One region of the Roseovarius arcticus genome, then DNA from elsewhere that is predicted to be linked to it. Evidence: riboswitches for the same ligand, from Rfam matches in the RefSeq annotation. Region 1 holds a riboswitch; the other holds the start of a gene.

What was found. Region 1 has a riboswitch for thiamine pyrophosphate ahead of thiM (hydroxyethylthiazole kinase). Riboswitches for the same ligand answer to the same signal wherever they lie in the genome.
Region 2: linked by a shared signal. The riboswitch ahead of MK6180000_RS01035 (ABC transporter substrate-binding protein) and the one ahead of thiM (hydroxyethylthiazole kinase) in region 1 are both predicted to bind thiamine pyrophosphate.

The regions. Positions count from the first base shown of each region.
Region 1 is NZ_SZZN01000001.1:3,750,257-3,754,423, reverse strand. Features, by position in the region: gene thiD (bifunctional hydroxymethylpyrimidine kinase/phosphomethylpyrimidine kinase) at 1-369, opposite strand, end outside; gene thiE (thiamine phosphate synthase) at 366-998, opposite strand; gene thiM (hydroxyethylthiazole kinase) at 995-1,783, opposite strand; TPP riboswitch at 1,837-1,933, opposite strand; gene MK6180000_RS17965 (DUF1674 domain-containing protein) at 1,967-2,167, opposite strand; gene MK6180000_RS17960 (RsmB/NOP family class I SAM-dependent RNA methyltransferase) at 2,234-3,493, shown strand; gene MK6180000_RS17955 (heparinase II/III family protein) at 3,587-4,167, shown strand, end outside.
Region 2 is NZ_SZZN01000001.1:213,472-217,638, reverse strand. Features, by position in the region: gene MK6180000_RS01040 (DUF4153 domain-containing protein) at 1-1,330, opposite strand, end outside; TPP riboswitch at 1,504-1,610, shown strand; gene MK6180000_RS01035 (ABC transporter substrate-binding protein) at 1,758-2,693, shown strand; gene MK6180000_RS01030 (TenA family protein) at 2,683-3,375, shown strand; gene MK6180000_RS01025 (ABC transporter ATP-binding protein) at 3,372-4,094, shown strand; gene MK6180000_RS01020 (ABC transporter permease) at 4,091-4,167, shown strand, end outside.

The DNA.
Region 1 (4,167 bases):
CAGCGCATTAACCGCATCGCTTTCCAGTAGGCGATCACCGCCCTTGGCCACCATGACCGGGTCCAGCACGATGGGCGCGTCCAGCCCTGCAAGCGCATCTACCACCGCGTTAATCAGGACGGCACCACCCAGCATTCCAATCTTGACCGCGTCGATGCGAATATCCTCGCGGAGCGCCGCAATTTGGGCTGTGATGATATCTGCATCCATCAACCGCACGGCCTGCACGCCGCGTGTGTTCTGCGCGGTCAGCGCTGTGATCGCAGCCATGGCATAGCCGCCATTGGCAGAAATGGATTTTATATCGGCTTGAATGCCAGCCCCGCCCGACGGGTCCGAGCCTGCAATGGACAAGATATTGGGGATCATGCCGGGCCCCATTCTGCGATCAGGGCGCGCGCCGCGCCTTCCATGTCGGCCGCCTGCGATATGGCCGAGACGACTGCAATGCCCGCCGCACCTATCGCCCGAATGGCCGCCGCATCGCCGCGCTTTATCCCGCCGATTGCAACGCATGGTAGCGGCGTGGCCGCGATTATCCGGGCCATGCCGTCAATGCCCAAAGGCTCTGCCGCATCCGGCTTGGTCGCTGTCGCGCGCAGAGGTCCAACGCCAAGATAATCGACACTATCCTGCGGTATAGAGCCGATTTGCGCCAGCGTTTCCACCGACAACCCCAGGATCATATCAGGCCCGATTCGGCGGCGAATGGCAGCGACGTCCCCGTCGCCCTGCCCCAGATGCACGCCGTTCGCCCCGATCTTTAGCGCGGCGTCGACACGGTCATTGACGATCAGAGCCGCGCCTGCGGCGCTCGTGATGCGCAGCAGCGCAGCTGCCAGCTTCTCGAACTCCGCATCACTGGCGTGTTTGTCGCGAAGTTGAATGATGCGCACGCCTGCGGCAAGAGCGGCGCGCACCTGCTCCGGCACGGTCGCAGGCGCGCCCGCGTCAGTCACGAAATAAATCGGGCCAAGTTGCCGCTTATTTAGCCTCATACGACCTCAATTCGCGCGCGGTCGGATACTTCCTCAGGCCCGAGGTTATAGAGCGCGTCGATGAAGGCGGCCTGGAAGCTGGCCGGGCCAGTGGCGACCTCGCCTGCCACTTCGCCCGCAACGCCATAGTAGGCCAGCGCGCCGACCGTCGCAGGCAATGCGGGTTGGTCTACCGCAAAAGCGGCGACGATTCCGGTCAGCGAACAGCCTAAAACCGTGATTCGCGGCATCAGCGCATGACCGCCCGCCACGCGGTAGGCTGCCTGCCCATCTGTGATAAAATCGCGTTCGCCCGTTACAGCTACGACGCCGCCCGTCTGGCGGGCCAGAATGCGCGCCGCGTCCTCGGCGTCGCTGACCGTGTCTGCGGTATCGGCGCCCTTGCCCGCGGCCTCAAAGCCCGCGAGCGCGATGATCTCAGAGGCGTTTCCACGAATGATGGTCGGCTTCAACGCAAGCAGGCGCGCGCCGGCATCGCGGCGCAAAGCGGTCGCGCCGACGGCAACGGGGTCCAGCACCCATGGCTTGTTTGTTGCGTTCATTACGCGCGCGGCGTCCTCCATCGACACAACCCATTCAGGGTCAAGCGTGCCGATATTGACGCTGAGCGCATCGGCCAGACCAGCGAACTCTGCCGCCTCCTGCTGAGCATGGGCCATCGCGGGACTGGCGCCTGCGGCCAACATGATGTTGGCCATGACGTTCATCGCGACATAATTTGTGATATTTTGCACCAGCGGCGCGCGGGCGCGCATATGCGCCAGATACTGTCCTGCGTCGTTCATCTTAGCTCCCCTTCGCAGGCAGGGGACATGCCGCAAGTCTGTCCCTAAACGGGACCGATCTGCGCGCAACTTCCTCCGCCGGCATGATCCGGTTCAGGTTCGAAGGGTGCATCTCAGCCCACCATGCGGCGGGCGCCCCTGTTACAAGGGCAGGATGCGCAGCGGCACAAGCAGCGTCAAGGGCTAGAAATCGATCGCAATACCCTTCTTCTCCCAATCGCCATAGCGCACGGCCTCTAGCCCATCCTTGCGACCGCCCAGTTCGGTGGGCAGGTCGGTGGCATCGGCTTTCAATCGGCGCTCTTCTGCCTCGGCCAGCGCGCGCTGCGCAGCGGGTGGCAAATCGGTGGGTTGCTTTGCAATCGTATTGTGGCGGTCTGTCATGGCATGGGTTCCTTTGCGAGCGTACCCTTGATATACGCCGCAATCGCCAATCAGCAAGGATACGACATGCCCACGCCATCGCCGCGCGCCGCCGCCGCCCACCTGCTGGACCAGATATTGGGCGAGCATCGCCAGATGTCCGAACTTTTGGCCACCGGCGCGCTGGACCGGCTGCAGGCGCCGGACCGCGCCCGCGCCCAGCGCCTCGCGACGCAAACCCTCAAAGGTATGGAGCGGGCAGACACGCTTCTGGCCAAACACCTACGCAAGCCGCCCCCCCTGCCGGTGATGAACATCCTGCGTTTGGGCACGACAGAGCTTTGCCATGGCGGTGACGCGCACGGCGTCGTTAACGAATGTGTGGGCCTGATCGCAGGAAATGCGCGCTTTGCCCGGCTAAAGGGGCTGGTCAACGCCGTACTTCGCAAAGTGGCGGCCGATGGCCCAGCCGAATGGGCCAATCTACCGGTGCCGCATCTGTCCGACTGGCTGCGCGGCCCCCTGACTGAGGCGTATGACGCCACCGCTGTGGCAGGCTTTGAGGCTGCACATTTCGCAGGCGCGCCGCTGGATTTGACACCCAAAGGCGATGCAAACGCACTGGCGCAGGCTGTCGGTGGCACGGCGCTTCCGACGGGGTCGGTCCGGCTGCAAGACGCGGGCCAGATCAGCGCGCTGCCCGGCTACGAGGCCGGCGACTGGTGGGTGCAGGACGCCGCCGCCGCGATTCCCGCGCGCGTCTTGGCCGCCCTGCCGGGCGAGGCTGTACTGGACATGTGCGCCGCGCCGGGCGGCAAAACGCTGCAACTGGCGGCGACTGGCGCAGATGTGACAGCACTGGATATATCAGACGCCCGGATGGCGCGGGTGCGCGAAAACCTGGCGCGCACGGGGCTGAACGCGGGCCTCGTGACGGGCGACGCACTGACCCATGAGGGCAGCTATGATGCGATCCTGCTGGACGCGCCGTGCTCGGCCACCGGTACGATTAGGCGGCATCCCGACCTGCCCTACGCGCGCGATGGCTCCGAAATCGGCGATCTGATCGCGCTTCAGGCCGCGATGCTGGACCGCGCGCTGGGCTTGCTAAAGCCGGGAGGCCGACTGCTCTATTGTACCTGCTCGCTGCTGCCGGACGAGGGCGAATGCCAGATCGACGAGGCGCTGGTGCGCCATTCCTCGCTATCAGTGGACCGCGCCGCGCTTAATCTGCCCGGGATAGACCCCGCTTGGATTACCGAAGAGGGCGGGCTACGGCTGCGCCCCGATTACTGGGGCGATCTGGGCGGCATGGATGGCTTCTACATCGCGCTGCTGCGCACCTGATCCGATTTTAGCAATCCTTCGGTGACTTGGGCGTGGCTGCGCGATATGATCCGCCCGAGGCGGCGCCACCAAGAGCGTCCGGAGACGAGGCGCATGGCACCAGAAGGCACGATCCGCGCGAAATGGACGAGGCTGCAAAACCGCATCGCGGCGCGGCGCGCGGCATGGGCGCGACCTGCGACCGCTTTCGTATCCTCGCCCGAGCCGCGCACGATCGGCAGCTTTGCCCGCGGGCGGCAGCTGACGGCGGGCAATTTTATGTTTGCCGGGAATCTGGTGCATAGCCTCGATACGGCGCCGTGGGACCTGGACGCGCCCAGCGCCGCATTTGCCGCCGAGGCGCACGGATTTGGCTGGCTGGATGATCTGGCCGCCGCTGGGGACGCGCCCGCGCGGGTCTGCGCGCAAAACTGGACTCAAAGTTGGATTGAGCGGCACGGAAAAGGGCGCGGCCCCGGCTGGTCGCCCGACTTGACCGGTCGGCGCATGATACGCTGGATTAATCACGCGCTCTTTCTCCTCGCCGGTCAGGAAAAACCAGCGTCGGATGCCTTCTATCGCTCGATGGCGCAGCAAACGCTGTTTTTGGGCAAACGCTGGCACGCGACTGTACCGGGCCTGCCCCGCTTTGAGGCATTGACCGGGCTCATCTATGCCGGGATCGCGCTAGAGGG
Region 2 (4,167 bases), 3.5 Mb from region 1:
CGCCCTGCTCAGCCTCAAAGTTCCACTTACTCTCGATCCTATTAGCCTTGGAAATCAGCGCCACCAGCGCCTCATCGCCGCCGGCCTCTGCATCTGCCTTGAGCCGGGCTAGTCCTTGCTGGCCGACCTTGCCCCAGAGATGCGCCATTTCCCACAGCGCCAATTTATCGTTATCGATACCGCGTTCATAGCGGGCCAATTGGCTGGCGGTCGACAGACGCTCGGCGTTCAGCAGTGGCGTCAGCCATGCGGCGGCGATGGCCAGCGACACGAGGGCCATCCAGCGGTTCACGTGCCGCTGCCTCGCCCGCCAGCCACGCCGGCGAATGACAGCCCCCGCATAGGCCAGCGCATAGATCGTCGCCACTCCGGCAGCAATCAACGCGGCAACACGGTCAGGCGTCAGCCCATACTGATTCACCCGCAGCCACACCGCCCAAAGCGCGAGCAGGGCCGGCACCGGTAGCATAAGGCTTAATCCCCAAGCGGCGCCGCGCATCACTGGCCCCTGCACCGACAGGTCATTGTCGCGGTGGATTGCCGTCGTGATTAGCGTGACGCCTGCAGCCGTGACGCCCAGCAACGTTGCCGCTGCCGAATACTGGCCAAATAGATTGCCAAGGCCCCGTACCGGCAGCGCCAGAACGAAGATTGCCAAAACCACCAGCAGCGCAGGCAGCAGCACGCGGAGCAACTGGATCACCAAGAATGGCGAGACGTATTCGCGCAATTCGTGCACGATCGCGATTCCCAGACCCAGCGCGGCCCCGCTAATGAGATAGGGCATAGCGTCGATCTCGATCAGGTCCTCTATGATGTTTAGCCCGACAAGCCCCAACAGTTCGTTTGATAGCAGCAGAACGCCCCAGACGACGCCGACGAACAGCCACGCGGCGGCCCCGCGCACCACCAGCTCCCACGCCGCGTCAAAGAGCATCCCATAATGCCGCCAACCGCCATGCCGTTGCAGCGCAGCGATTACAAAAGGTGTCCCGATGGCCAAAAGGTAAAAGTAGGCAGCCAGACCATAACCATGGTCCAAAAATGCGCGGACATCTACGTGCCGGAAACTGGCCCATAGCAGCAGGGCCGCGGAGAGGACTGCCATTATCGTGGCCGCCGCAGCCGCCGGTACCAGGCGGACCGGCCCCAAAAGCGCGAGAAGTATCGAAAAGAAGCCCAGCCCCGCAGACACCAAAAGCAGCACAAGGCGCGCATTGCCGACCAGATCCGCCACCATCTCGATCAAAAACCACGCCGATAAACCGGCGACAGCCCCAACGAAGGCATATGACAGCCGCGTCGTGGCAGACTGGGATGGACGGATCATAGGCGGCTCTCCGGTTACAGTCGCGGCGGCTCGTTTCAGCGGCGCCTGAGGTTTCTTCGCATCCTACCGCGTTCAATCCAGAACATGAACGGCCGAATAAGGCGGCCATCGGTGGACCCGCGCAATAGGGCGCATACCCGCTTGCCCTCGCCCCGCCGCGCAGCTAGGTTTGGCAACATCCGTTGGGGGGCTCCGCATTGCCGGGGCTGAGAGGCGCAGATGCCGACCCATCGAACCTGATCCGGTCAGTACCGGCGTAGGGAACGGAGACATTGCACGGCGCGCCCGCGCCGCGCGCATCTTTGTATCTCCCCGCTCCGCCATCTGACCAACCATTGCACCGCGGCTATGCAGTGCGACGGGACCGCACTCTATCGCGGCGCCCAGGTCGCACGGGCCATGGCAGCCAGATACGGGAAAGTCACCGATGAAAGCCATCGCCCTCGCCGCCGCCCTTTTTGCCGCAACGCCCGCCCTCGCAGAGGACGAGCTGACCGTTGTGCTTGACTGGTTCGTCAACCCCAATCACGGCCCGATCATCATCGCGGAGGAGCGCGGATATTTCGCCGATGCCGGTCTCAAGGTCGAGGTGGTCGCACCTGCCGACGCGTCGGCCCCGCCAAAGATGGTGGCCGCAGGGCAGGCCGATCTAGCCGTATCCTACCAGCCGCAATTGCATATGCAGGTGGCCGAGGGGCTGCCGCTGATCCGCGTCGGCACGCTGGTTGCCAGCCCGCTGAACTGCCTGCTGACGCTAAAGGGTAGCCCGATTAAGGAGATCGCAGACCTCAAAGGGGCCAAGATAGGCTATTCCGTTGCCGGCGTCGAAGAGGCGCTGCTGACCGCCATCCTGTCGGCCCACGATGTTGCCCTAGCAGATGTCGAATTGATCAACGTCAACTGGTCGCTTGGCCCGTCGGTCATGTCGGGGCAGGTCGATGCCGTCATCGGCGCCTACCGCAATTTTGAGCTGAACCAGATGGATATAGAGGGCGTGCCCGGGCATTGCTTCTTTATCGAGGAGGAAGGTGTGCCGCCCTATGACGAGCTGATCTATGTCGCCAACCCCGAAACGATGGATACTGAAGTCATTTCGCGGTTTTTACGGGCGACCGAACTGGCAACGCAGTACATCGTCAACCACCCCGAGGACAGCTGGGAGATTTTCAAGTCAACCTCCACTGAATTGGATGATGAGCTGAATTCGCGCGCTTGGGTCGACACCATCCCCCGCTTTGCCCTGCGTCCGGCGGCGGTCGACGTCGCGCGCTACACTGGGTTTGAGAAGTTCATGAGCGAGGCAGGCCTTATCGACGGTATCCGCCCGCTATCGCAACTGGCCGTAGATCCCGGTGCGCGTTGATAAGGGCACGCAGGTGTATGGCGCGACCTTCTCTGCGTGGCGCGCCGAGGCGGCAGAGCCTTGGCAGGCCTATACGCACCACGCGTTTGTCGAGGGGCTGAAGGACGGCACGCTGCCACGCGCCGCTTACTTGAATTATCTGGTGCAGGACTACGTGTTTCTCATCCACTTCTCGCGTGCATGGGCACTAGCGGTGACCAAGGCCGAGACGGTCGAGGAAATGCGCTTTGGCGCTCGGATAGTTGATGCCTTGCTGAACGAGGAGATCGCACTGCACGTCGCCACCTGCGCAGCCGAGGGCATAGACGAAGCGACGCTTTTCGCCGCGCCCGAGGCGATGGAGAACATCGCTTATACGCGCTATGTGCTGGATGCAGGTCATTCGGGTGATTTTCTGGATCTGCTGGCGGCGCTGATGCCCTGCGTAATGGGATATGGAGAGATCGGTCTGCGGCTGGCGGCGGCAAAATGTGACACGCCCTATGCGGACTGGATCAGCACTTACGCAGGCGCAGATTACCAGCAGGTCTGCTACGAGGCAGGCGCACTACTGGACGCGGCCATTCTGCGCCGCCTTGGCGACGTGCCACAAGACAGCCCCCGCTGGGCGGCTTTATCGCACCGCTTCGCCACAGCCACTCGGCTAGAGGTCTCTTTCTGGGACATGGGTCTCGCGGGGTGAGCGCGCCGGGCATTTTCCTGCAAGGGCATGTTGCCATCGGCGATGCGCCCCTTGTTCCGCAGATCACGCTTAATGTTGCGCCGGGCAGTTGGACCTGTCTGCTGGGGCCATCGGGTGTAGGCAAATCCACGCTGCTGCGCCTGATCGCAGGTATCGCCGACGAGGCGGCGCTGACCGGCACGCTTACTGCCAGCGACGGCGCCCCGCTGACAGGGCGCGTGGCCCTGATGGCACAAAGCGATCTTCTGCTACCGTGGCTGAGCGTTCTAGATAATGTAATGTTGGGCGCGCGTTTGCGCGGCACTGATCCCCAGTCCGAACGCGCCGCCGCATTGCTGGAGCAGGTGGGCCTGATAGAGCACGCTGCCAAGCCGCCCGCTCAGCTGTCGGGCGGGCAACGCCAGCGCGCCGCCCTCGCCCGCACATTGATGGAGGACCGGCCCATCGTCCTGCTGGACGAGCCATTCTCGGCGCTGGATGCGCGCACCCGCGCCCAGGTGCAGGATCTGACGGCGCAGTTGCTGAACCATCACACCGTCCTCATGGTCACGCACGATCCGTCCGAGGCCGCGCGTCTGGGCGAGGCCATCCTTATCCTCAACGAACGCGGCCTCGCGCCATGGCCGGTCCCGCCGGGCGTGCCGCCGCGCGCAGTTGACGACGCCAAGACGCTAGAAGCTCAAGGTGCGCTACTGGCCGCCCTGAGAGCTGCCCCATGAGGCGCGCCGCCAATGCCGCTGCTGCCACCCTCGTCGCGCTCGCGGTGTGGCAGGGGCTGATCATCGCGACCGG